Regions from separate parts of the Limnospira sp. genome, predicted to be linked through region 1. Evidence: riboswitches for the same ligand, from Rfam matches in the RefSeq annotation. Region 1 holds a riboswitch; the other holds the start of a gene.

Region 1 (5,622 bases):
GCTATAACTAACCTCCTGTGCTGTGGCGGCTTCTTCCTGATTATCAGTGCTTTCCATAATACTTAAACCAATGGGATCAAGTATTTGATTACCTAAATCAGCTAAGTTAGCGGGAATACTAGCAAAGGCTTCGGCGATACCTCCCCAAAAACTAAATTCTTCTTCGGGTTCTTCCACTGAGTCGGCAGCGGATGCTTCATCAGCCCCTAATTGCTTATAAAGGGCATCCATACTGCCAACCATGACCTCTTTAGCAAATACTCCGGTAAATAAGCCGACAGTAGCCGGCCAATTATCTTGAGTGATTCCCATGGGGCTAAAAACTGGGGTAATTGTGCGACTAACGGCACTTAAAAGAGAATCCTGGCTATCCTGTTTCCCGAAAGAACCATCAGTGCCGACAGAATTTAATAAACCCAGAATTAACACGACAATAACAATCATTTTCCCGGCGCGGGTGATAAAGGCTTTTAACCTTTCCCAAGCGCGGATTAATACACCTTTGGCGGTGGGAATATGATAGGGGGGTAATTCCATGACAAAGGGTGCAGATTGACCGCGTAAGAGGGTATGCTTCATGACTAACCCGGTGAACACGGCTGCTAAAATCCCGATGATGTAAAGCAAGAAAACGATATTTTGTCCGTTTCTGGGGAAAAATGCGGCTACAAACAGGGCATAAACTGGCAGGCGCGCCCCACAGGACATAAAGGGATTCATTAAGACGGTCATTAGGCGATCGCGAGGATTTTCTAAAGTCCGGGTTGCCATAATACCGGGAATATTGCAGCCAAAACCGACCATCATTGGCACAAAAGACTTACCCGGAAGCCCCATAAACCGCATAAACCGATCCATAACAAAGGCGGCGCGGGCGAGATAGCCAGAGTCTTCTAAGATGGCTAGACAGATAAACATTAAGCCAATTTGGGGGATAAATGTAGCAGTGGTTTGGATACCGCCGCCAACTCCTTCGGCTAGAGTACCGATTAACCAACCGGGGGCGTTAATTTGCTCAAGGCCATGAGCCATGCCATCTACAAATACGGTACCAAAGGCGATCTCAAAAAAGTCGATAAATGCGCCGCCAAAGTTAATGGAAATCAGGAACATCAGGTACATGACTACCAAAAAAATGGGTATACCCCAGGCGCGACTGAGGACTACCTGATCAATGTGATCGGAAACGTGCTGTTGTACTAGGTCCGATCGCTGTGTGATACCCTGTAACATCTGATGAATCCAGCTATAGCGCGCATCAGCAATCAATAAGTCGATATCTTCTCCCAGGGTTTGGTGTATGCGGTGGCGGTGGGTGGCAATTTGCTTAACGACATCTTGATTAACCAAACTTTGGCGATCGTCATATTGCAATAAACTGAGACTTTGCCAACGATAGTCTGGGGGTAAGTAGTTATATTGTTGGGCTATAGATTCGGTAATTTCATTGAGGGCGGCTTCGATAAGGGCTGGATAGGCGACTTTAGCTTGGGGGCGGTCTGCCATAAGTATGGCATCTCGGACAATTTCCCGCAGTTGTTCTACCCCTCGCCCAGAACTAGCACTCATGGGAATTACCGGACAGCCTAAGCGATCGCCTAATTGTTGGGCATCAATGGTAATTTGCCGCTGCTGGGCTATATCTATCATATTCAGGGCGATCGCGATCGGCAAACCCATTTCCAGCAGTTGGGTGGTTAGATACAGATTTCGCTCTAGGTTGGACGCATCTACGATATTGATAATTAAGGTGGCTTCACCCGATAGTAAATAGTCTCGCGCTACCTGTTCATCTAATCCAGTGCTGGCATCTTCCACGTCCAGAGAGTAAACCCCTGGCAGGTCAATCACCTTGATGGCCTGGTTTTGATAACGATAGCTTCCCTCTTTCCTTTCTACGGTAACTCCGGGCCAGTTACCTACCCGCTGATTACTACCAGTTAAAGCATTAAATAGGGTCGTTTTCCCACAGTTAGGGTTTCCCACCAAAGCAATACAGGACATCGCAGCCTTATTATCGGTTTGGCGGTTCAGTTCCATAGACTGACTCACAATTTTGTTCCTCCTTTAGGATGGGTTGATCAATGCCACCTGGAGGGCATCTGCTTCGTCTTTGCGTAAACTCAGGTTAAATCCCCTGACCTCAATTTGGGTTGGGTCTCCTAAAGGTGCGTGGCGTTTGACTGTAAATTCCACCCCTGGAGTTAATCCCATGGCTAATAATTTCCGTTTGTAGCTACGGGCGGCGGGGTCATAACCAACCACCCGCAACCGAGAACCGATCGCCGCATGGCGCAACTGCACAACATTAGTCTTATTCATTGATGAGAGTTTCCTTTTCGACTGGGTGAGGTTTTCTGTGGCGACCTGAATATTCTCAGCCATATCTGCCCCCAGTCCTAAGCGATGGTCGCCTAGGGCGATAATCACTGATCCACTGGTTGTGGAACTAATGACATTTAATTCTACACCTGGCATTAACCCCATCCCCATTAGACGGGTATTGCCTCCGGCACAATTGAGAGCAACTATATATAAGCGATCGCCTACCTTCGCCTCGGACAAAGCAAAGGTTCCCGGAATTGATGATTCGCCCACTACAACCAATGATTCTGGTGATTCACTTATGGTGCGAGCATGACCAGTGTTGTCTTTGAGGTAAGTAAATCCTGACCAGCTTGAGCCACCATCAAAGCCGTTCACGGATACATCGGCACAGTAGTTATCATTGTCCATAATCTATTGGCTCTCTGTTGAGCTAATTGAGAATTAATTTTAATTAATACCATGTAACTAAGTAAAAATCCCATTGTTAATAAATTTTTAATAAACCCCCTTGTTTGGAAAAAGCACAAAATTATACTACAAAAATTAATTTTGTCAACCCCTTGCAATATTTGTTTGCAGTGTGTTACATTTGTTTACAAGAAGTCAGAGAGGCAAAAATACTATGGTTCGTGGACAAATTATGGAAGAAGGTGGACGCGCAAATGTTTACGCGATCGAACCCCAAGTATATGTAGAGGAAGCGCAACAATTCGGTTTCAACAAATACGCAGAGAAACTCAACGGACGACTAGCTATGATCGGGTTTATATCCGCCCTAGCCTTAGAAGCATTAACCGGACATGGTGTAATTGGCTGGTTAACTAGCCTGTAAAACCCAGATTTTGTCAACCTATAATTCAGTAGCATTTCGGAGACTTGTATGAAAACAGATTTTAACTTTCCTAACAAATACTTAATCGGACCTGTAATCTTTCGACCGGACTTTAACAGTACCTCAGAAGTAATTACAGCTAACCAAGCCTGGTCTTTATTCTTCACAGGTGGTCAGGAAGACAAAGCCCTTGGTTATAATGCAGAATACGGCAGGTTTTTTACAAATTTACTGATGGCGATCGCCGTTAGTGGCGCTATTGGGGCTTTGATTTTCACTAACTTAGTCTAAGTCATCAAATTTACCTATCTCTCCCTATTCACTAATAACAAACCGTCCCTGTTTAGAAATAAGCAGGGACTTTTTTGGTTTTTCCCCGAATTCGCCCAACCTGTGATAAGATATTCCCGATATCGGTTCTAAGGGAAATCAGCCCTTAGAGGAAAGGGGGAAAGTCCGGTGTAAGTCCGGCGCTGTCCCGCGACTGTGATGGGACTCTGTTAGTCTCTCAGTCAGAATGCCCGCCGATAAGTAACCTATTGTTGATTCATCTGCGAGGTATGGATGATGGTTGATTTAGTATTTTCACAATCTAAATATCATAGCGATCGCCCATCTAAACTCTAGGAAAATCTCAACATTTATAGATAGCAAATCGCTATAATTTCGGAGGAGTCAAAAAACCGTGCATAAAATTCCTGTAACCATTATCACCGGATTTTTAGGGGCTGGAAAAACCACCCTGATCCGCCATTTACTGCAAAATAACCAAGGTCGTCGGATCGCGGTATTAGTCAATGAATTTGGCGAAGTAGGTATTGATGGCGAAATCCTCAAATCTTGCCAAGTTTGTGACGAAGAAGAAACGGAAACTAATATCATCGAATTAGCGAATGGTTGTCTGTGTTGCACCGTCCAGGAAGAGTTTTTGCCGACTATGCAAGAACTACTTAAACGCCAAGATGCGATTGATTCGATATTAATAGAAACCTCTGGTTTGGCTTTACCAAAGCCACTGGTTCAAGCCTTCCGATGGCCGGAAATTCGCACGAAAGCGACGGTAGATGGTGTGATTACGGTAGTTGATAGTGAAGCCCTAGCCAATGGTCAACTGGTGGGAGATTTAGAGGCTTTAGAAAAGCAGCGTCAAGCGGATGAAACTTTGGAACATGAAACACCAATCGAGGAGTTATTTGAAGACCAGTTAGCTTGTGCTGATTTGGTACTTTTGACGAAAGGCGATCGCATTGATCGAGAGTCTCAAAACCGGGTTCAACAATGGCTAAAACAGGAGTTAACCCCAGGAGTGCAGGTGGTTTCCTGTCAGCAAGGGAAAATTTACCCTGACATATTATTAGGCTTTAATGCAGCGGTAGAAGACCATCTGGACAGTCGCCCTAGTCACCATGACCAGGAAGAAGAACACGAACACGATGATGATATCAATGCTGTGCATTTAGTCTTAGATCCAGTTAAGGACTCCGCCAGTTTAGTTAATCAATTAAAAGCGATCGCCCAGCAGTGGGAAATCTACCGCATCAAAGGTTTTATAGCCGTAGCAAATAAACCCATGCGGATGGTAGTTCAAGGAGTCGGAAACCGATTTGATACCTTCTTCGATCGCCCCTGGAAAGCCGACGAACCTCGCCAAACTCAACTGGTGTTTATTGGTCGTAGTCTTAATCAAGAACAAATAGCCACTTCTTTGCAGTCAGAAACCATGGCGTTAAACAGGTAGAAATCTTATCAATTTTGGTGATTTTAATAATGCGATCGTCCTTATTTAAACAGTAGTAAAATTCACAGCGTCGCCAAAATAGCCCCAATACAACCACACTTTACGCTACTTTCCGTCTCGTCTCCATCCCACCTTCTCCTCCTAATACCATATTGCGTCCCCCAGGTATTCCCCATCTAGTTCACTCTCTAAGTCATGATAGGTTTACCTTTGGATACCCACATTTGATCAATGGTTCGCAAATTCTGACAGAAAAACTGTTTAATCATCTATGGTTCAAAAACGAACAATTGAGGAATTGCATCAGTCAGCATCTTTATTCTAGCCAAAGTTTTTGGTTCAACAACAACTCGAACAGAGTATTATCCCGGTGCTGATTGAAACCCAACAGCAGTTTCTCTCAATTCTAGCCTTGGAATTAGAAAATCCCCTAGATATATTTACCACTTTAGAAATATCAAAGCTCTCTGCTAATTTATTCCTCAAACACCTTCTGATCTTAGCAGATTTTGGAGGTGAAAAACTACAACGTTTAAATCAAGAGTTTGATTTATTGTTCCCCGATGGAGAATTAGAGTATATTTGGAACAACACTCAATTTTGTTATCGTTTTCAGGTGTTACCCATATCAGGAATATTATCAAACCAAAAACTCAACGTTTCCAGCCAGAAATTACTGTTAAGGAAACAAACTCTGTCTGAAGTTTATAAAGATATTATTGTC
Region 2 (5,622 bases), on a different contig from region 1:
AGTTTATCCCCATAGCTGAGGAAGCGGGTTTAATTGTTGATATTGGGGAATGGGTATTGCGACAGGCTTGTTTTCAGTTAAGCGAATGGAAAGAGAAATTTGCGGTTTATTCTAATTTGATGATGAGTGTTAACCTGTCTTCTCAGCAATTTACTAATGATTTAAGTCGGCGCATTAGCAAGATTTTAGTTGAGACGGGGGTGGCGGGTTCGGAGTTAAAATTAGAGATTACAGAAACGGCGATTATGAATGACCCGGAATTAGCGATCGCCACTTTACAACAACTCAAACAACAACAAATCAAAATTTGTATTGATGACTTTGGTACAGGTTACTGTTCGTTGGGTTATCTGCATAAATTCCCAGTAGATATCCTCAAAATTGACCGCTCATTTGTTAGTCAAATTCCCGAAGGTGAGGATAAGCGGGAAATTGTCCGGGTCATTGTGGCTTTGGCTGAAAGTCTGAAGATGGATGCGATCGCCGAAGGTATTGAAACTGCCGAACAACTCCACCATTTACAGAATTTTAAGTGTAAATATGGACAGGGTTATTTTTTCTTCCGTCCCCTCAATTGTCAAGCGGTAGAAGCATTATTAAACCATGATCAAAGGGGATTACCACTACCTGCCCAATTTTAACCAAATTTTAAGAATTTGACCGCCAATAGCGATCGCGTATCTGTTGCTGAATCTGATTTAACTGTGGTTGAGATAAAGCCATATTCTCAGCTTGTAACCAATTAATTAAATCCCCCACTAAAGGAACCCCCAAACCTAAATCTTGGAGTTGTTGACTTTGACTAAAAACGGCTTCTGGTGTACCTTGAAAAGCCAGTTTTCCCCTATCAAGTACCAAAACCCAATCCGCCCAGGCTTCGACAAAATCCAAATTATGAGTAGCGATAACCACAGTAGTTCCTCGCTGTTGAATCTGATTTAATAAGCAGTGAAAATTAGTAACTTGATAGGAGTCAAGATAAGCCGTAGGTTCATCCAAAAACAAGAGTTGTGGCTGCAACACCATTATATCAGCAATTGACACCCTTTTTTTCTGCCCCAAACTCAGATAATTAATCGGGAAATCCGCCAAACCCACTAAATCAAATTCAGCCAAAATTTGGCGCACCCGTTGAGCAATTTCTGAGGTAGATAAACCCAAATTACACAAGCCATAGGAAATATCTTCTGACACGGTAGTTGCTACTAACTGCTGTTCAGGATTTGGGAACACTAAACCCACCTTTTGGCGCAATTGATTCAACCATCGCCGTTTATATTGTAGCGGTTGACCTCGCCAACTAATCACCCCGGACTGAGGACGATATAACCCATTAGCTAATCGAAATAAGGTAGTTTTTCCGCAGCCATTACGTCCAATGACAGCATAACGCTGATATCTACCAAATTGACAAGTGATATTTTCCAGAGTTGGCTGCTGACTACCGGGGTAAGTATACTGAACATTATCAAATTCTAGTAACTCAAATTCCGATGACATACAACCATCCAATAATCACCAATAATAGTAGACAACCACAACATCCTTCCCAGGTATATCGAGGGTTGGATTGATGGCGAGAAACCGACCAAACCCGCAACTCTCCGTTAAACCCCCGCGCGGTTAATCCTAAACAAATTTGTCGATAATTTTCTAGGGTTTGTTGGAGTAGTTGACTGGTGACAATTCCTAAACTGCGGATTGTAGTTTTCCAGTCACCATAACCGATACGAACCTGTTGAGCGATTAATAATTGACTAGCGGTTTCAGTTAACATAAAAATAAACCGATACATTAACATTAATAGTTCTGTGATTAAACTGGGACAGCCAATCTTACGGAAAATTCTAATGATTTCGACGAAGGGGGTAGTGAGTAAAAGAAAATACATACAGGAGCTTAAAACTAGGGAGCGAGTTAGTAGAAAACCAGCTTGTTGCATTCCTTGATTACTGAAATATATCAAGATATTACCTAGGTTAAATTCCCAGATAATATCAGTTTTAATTAATTCAATATTAGCTGAATTAACCACCCCCAATAGTAAGGCGGGAATGCTAGTTAACCAAAAACTGAAGGGGATGGCTTGCAATTTCAGATAAATTCCTAGGGGAATTTTAGCGTAAATCACGACCCAAATTGTCACCCAAATGGTGATCAATATTTGCAGGAGGGGGGGAGCCGCCAAACTGAGACAAAACAGGATGGCGGCAAAGGCTAACTTATGTTCTGAGGGTAAATACCTTAACCGATTGGTATAGGCGATCGCATCAATTTGATGGTACATTTAGGATGAGCGATTTTTGCCTTGTTTACGGCCTTTATATAAGCCAATCACATAGCCGACGATACCCGCACCAATAGCAGCTTGAGAAACAAATAACAGGCTCTCAATTTCGCCACTGGGAACTTCTAAGATAGGTTCAAACCAGGGTTGATAATTGGGTTGAATTTCGCCGATGAGATTTTCGGCTTGTTCATCGGCTCCCTCATAATCTCCTCGGATAAAAATTAGCGGCGTTACCGATAAAATAACGACAGCTAAAATCATCCACAAATTGCCATTTTTTACAGGTTTATCAGAAGTTGGTGTCATGATTTTACTTAGCTATTAGCTTTCCCAATTTTCAAGGTTTGCAGTTCTTCTGAGGCGTAGGACTCTAACCAATTCCAAACTACCAGCGTTAATAGTCCCTCACTAATTGATAGGGGAATTTGAGTGACTGCAAAAATCCCCGCAAATTTGATAAAGGAAGCCATAACCCCCCCAGAAGCAGCCGGAAAAGCTACGGCTAACTGTATGGAGGTAATTAAATAAGTGGCTAAACTTCCCAAGGCTGCTGCGAAGAAAATACCTAACTTTTGTTGGTTAAATTGGCAGAATAGTTGATAAATGCCATAGGCAACCCAAGGGCCGACAATCGCCATAGAAAATACATTAGCTCCCAAGGTAGTTAAACCGCCGTGAGCGAGTAATACGGCTTGGAAAAGTAGGACTAAACTGCCTAAAACTGTCATCACTGACGGTCCGAATAAAACCACTCCTAATCCGGTTCCGGTGGGGTGAGAACAACTCCCTGTAACTGAGGGGATTTTTAGAGCTGACAGGACAAACGTAAAGGCTCCTGCTAGGGCAATTAATAGCTTTAGTTCGGGGTTGTTTCGGGTAATTTTGGTGAGTTTTTGAAAACCAATAACCCAGAAAGGGATGATTAACACCCACCAAAAAATTGCCCAGGTAATAGGTAAAAAACCTTCCATAATGTGCATTGCTTGAGCTGGAGTGGCTGCACCTATTACCAAATAAAATGTTAACCCAATCATGGCGATTAGGTGTATCATTCGATGATTTTTGCTCATCTGTACCTCGCAGATTTGTGAGTGAGAAATAACTATAGGCGGGCATCCTGACTCACAGATGGGGTGGACAAATTAGCCGGAAATCTGATTACAGTTGCGGGACAGCGCCGGATTTACACCGAACTTTCCCCATTACTCCTAGTGGCTGTTCCCCACTAGAACCTATAGTTGGCGCTATTGTATCATGTGTAGGTCAACAGTGAACCAAGCTGGCAAATATTTAATTAAGTTTGCTCTCGCCTGGCCCAATATTGTTGGACGGCTTGGACGTTATACCAATTTAAAAAAATCCGAGAAATTTCTAAGGCTAATTGAGGCTGACCACGATTAATTAACCACTGTAAAAAATGCGCCATGGTCCTTTCATTGAGTTGACCTCTTAGGGATAAAATGCCCCAGAGTATCCGATGCAAAATGGTCATTTGAATCATCATTTTGACTGACCAGGTAGGATGTTTTTGATAGAAAACTACCCCCATTCTGCCTCTTTGTTTTTCTTTTTCAATTAGGGCGGGTATTTGGTCTAAGTTAAAGGGGGGATGCCAATGATATCCGACGGCGGCGGGGCATTTGATTAATTTTAAGCCTAATTTTTTTAGCCTAACTCCTAGTTCCAGGTCTTCCCAACCATAAAGCTGAAATTTAGGGTCAAATAATCCGGCTTCGATTAGCCAATGGCGGGCGATCGCCACATTTCCGGTGGCAAAATAAGCGGCAGAAAAATCGGTGATTTTATAGGGTTCTGTGGTGGGATTTTCAAAATTGCAGGTATTCACAACTCGACCATAGGTAAAGATGCGATCGCTTTTTTGAGAGTTGGCAATTAAGGCGGTAGCGTGAGCGGCAAGAAAGCTATCAGTTACCACCAAATCACTATCGATAAAAACAATCAGATCTCCCCTCGCCTGTTCAACTCCCAAATTTCGCGCCGCCGCTGGTCCCTGGTGGTCTTGCTGGTAGATGCGAAGATGGGGAAATTCGAGGGTGTTAGTTCCCAACCATTCCACAGTCCCATCAGTGGAACCATCATCGACTAACACCACCTCATAGCCAGTCACGGCGGCGCTATAGGTTTGATTTTCCAATGCTCTCAGACACTTCTGTAAAATCGGCAAACGGTTATAGGTAGGGATAACAACGCTAAAAAACATATATTTTCTGGGACAGTTGGCGATGCTCTGCAACTATAACCTAATTGTTACAGCCTTACTTTTCAATGGTGGCGATTGGGGTGATAATGAAATGTTTGTTGATCTAGGAGCTTTGGTAGATTATGGGTCGCGCTGAAAAAGCTGTACTTGCCTACTCTGGTGGTGTAGATACCTCTGTCTGTATTCCTTATCTCAAAAATGAGTTTGGGGTAGCTGAAGTAATTACTGTGGCGGTTGACTTGGGACAAGGTGATGAACTAGGACCAGTGAAACAAAAGGCCCTCGACTCTGGCGCGAGTGAGTCTTTAGTGATTGATGTACAACAGCGATTTGTACAGGAGTTTGCTTTTCCGGCTATTCAAGCTAATGCTTTGTATGAGAACCGCTACCCCCTGGCTACGGCTTTAGCACGTCCTTTGATTGCTCAGGTTTTGGTGGAAGTTGCCGAAAAATACGGAGCAGATGCGATCGCTCACGGTTGCACGGGAAAAGGCAATGATCAGGTCCGCTTTGATGTCTCTATCGGCGCTCTCAACCCTAATATTAAGATTTTAGCTCCGGCTAGGGAATGGGGTATGAGTCGGGAAGAGACGATCGCTTATGGGGAAAAATTTGGCATTTCCTTCCCCGTTAAAAAGTCTTCCCCCTACAGTCTCGATCGCAACTTGCTTGGTATGGCGATCGAAGCTGGACCTCTGGAAGACCCCTGGGTTGAACCCCCAGAGGATGTCTATGGGATGACTAAAGCGATCGCTGATACTCCTGACCAGCCAGAATATTTAGAAATTGGCTTTCAATCTGGCATTCCTGTTAGCCTCAATGGGGAAGCACTCAACGGCGTTGACCTCATCTCTCGCTTAAATGCGATCGCCGGAAACCACGGTATCGGACGCATTGATATGATCGAGAATCGTTTGGTAGGTATTAAATCTCGGGAAGTTTACGAATCCCCTGCCATGGTTGTACTCATTCAGGCTCACCGAGATCTTGAAAGTCTGGTTCTCACTTCTGATGTCACCCGCTATAAACGCGGTATTGAGGAAACCTATAGCCAAATTGTCTATAATGGCCTCTGGTTTAGTCCCCTCAAAGGTGCGATCGATGCCTTTAT

What was found. A riboswitch is a leader RNA that binds a small molecule or an ion and turns the genes downstream of it on or off. The one in region 1 is predicted to bind cobalamin.
Region 2: it holds a riboswitch for cobalamin, as region 1 does, so the genes downstream of both, ACTIE0_RS18590 (energy-coupling factor ABC transporter permease) here and cobW (cobalamin biosynthesis protein CobW) in region 1, are expected to answer to the same signal.

The regions. Positions count from the first base shown of each region.
Region 1 covers NZ_JBIMLI010000013.1:36,184-41,805, forward strand. Annotated here, with positions in the region: gene feoB (Fe(2+) transporter permease subunit FeoB) at 1-2,040, opposite strand, end outside; gene ACTIE0_RS04120 (ferrous iron transport protein A) at 2,068-2,736, opposite strand; gene ACTIE0_RS04125 (chlorophyll a/b-binding protein) at 2,951-3,160, shown strand; gene ACTIE0_RS04130 (hypothetical protein) at 3,209-3,451, shown strand; cobalamin riboswitch at 3,558-3,703, shown strand; gene cobW (cobalamin biosynthesis protein CobW) at 3,846-4,898, shown strand; gene ACTIE0_RS04140 (DpnII family type II restriction endonuclease) at 5,233-5,622, shown strand, end outside.
Region 2 covers NZ_JBIMLI010000127.1:328-5,949, reverse strand. Annotated here, with positions in the region: gene ACTIE0_RS18610 (sensor domain-containing protein) at 1-641, shown strand, start outside; gene ACTIE0_RS18605 (energy-coupling factor ABC transporter ATP-binding protein) at 649-1,500, opposite strand; gene cbiQ (cobalt ECF transporter T component CbiQ) at 1,484-2,287, opposite strand; gene ACTIE0_RS18595 (energy-coupling factor ABC transporter substrate-binding protein) at 2,288-2,596, opposite strand; gene ACTIE0_RS18590 (energy-coupling factor ABC transporter permease) at 2,605-3,360, opposite strand; cobalamin riboswitch at 3,381-3,541, opposite strand; gene ACTIE0_RS18585 (glycosyltransferase family 2 protein) at 3,585-4,511, opposite strand; gene ACTIE0_RS18580 (argininosuccinate synthase) at 4,634-5,622, shown strand, end outside.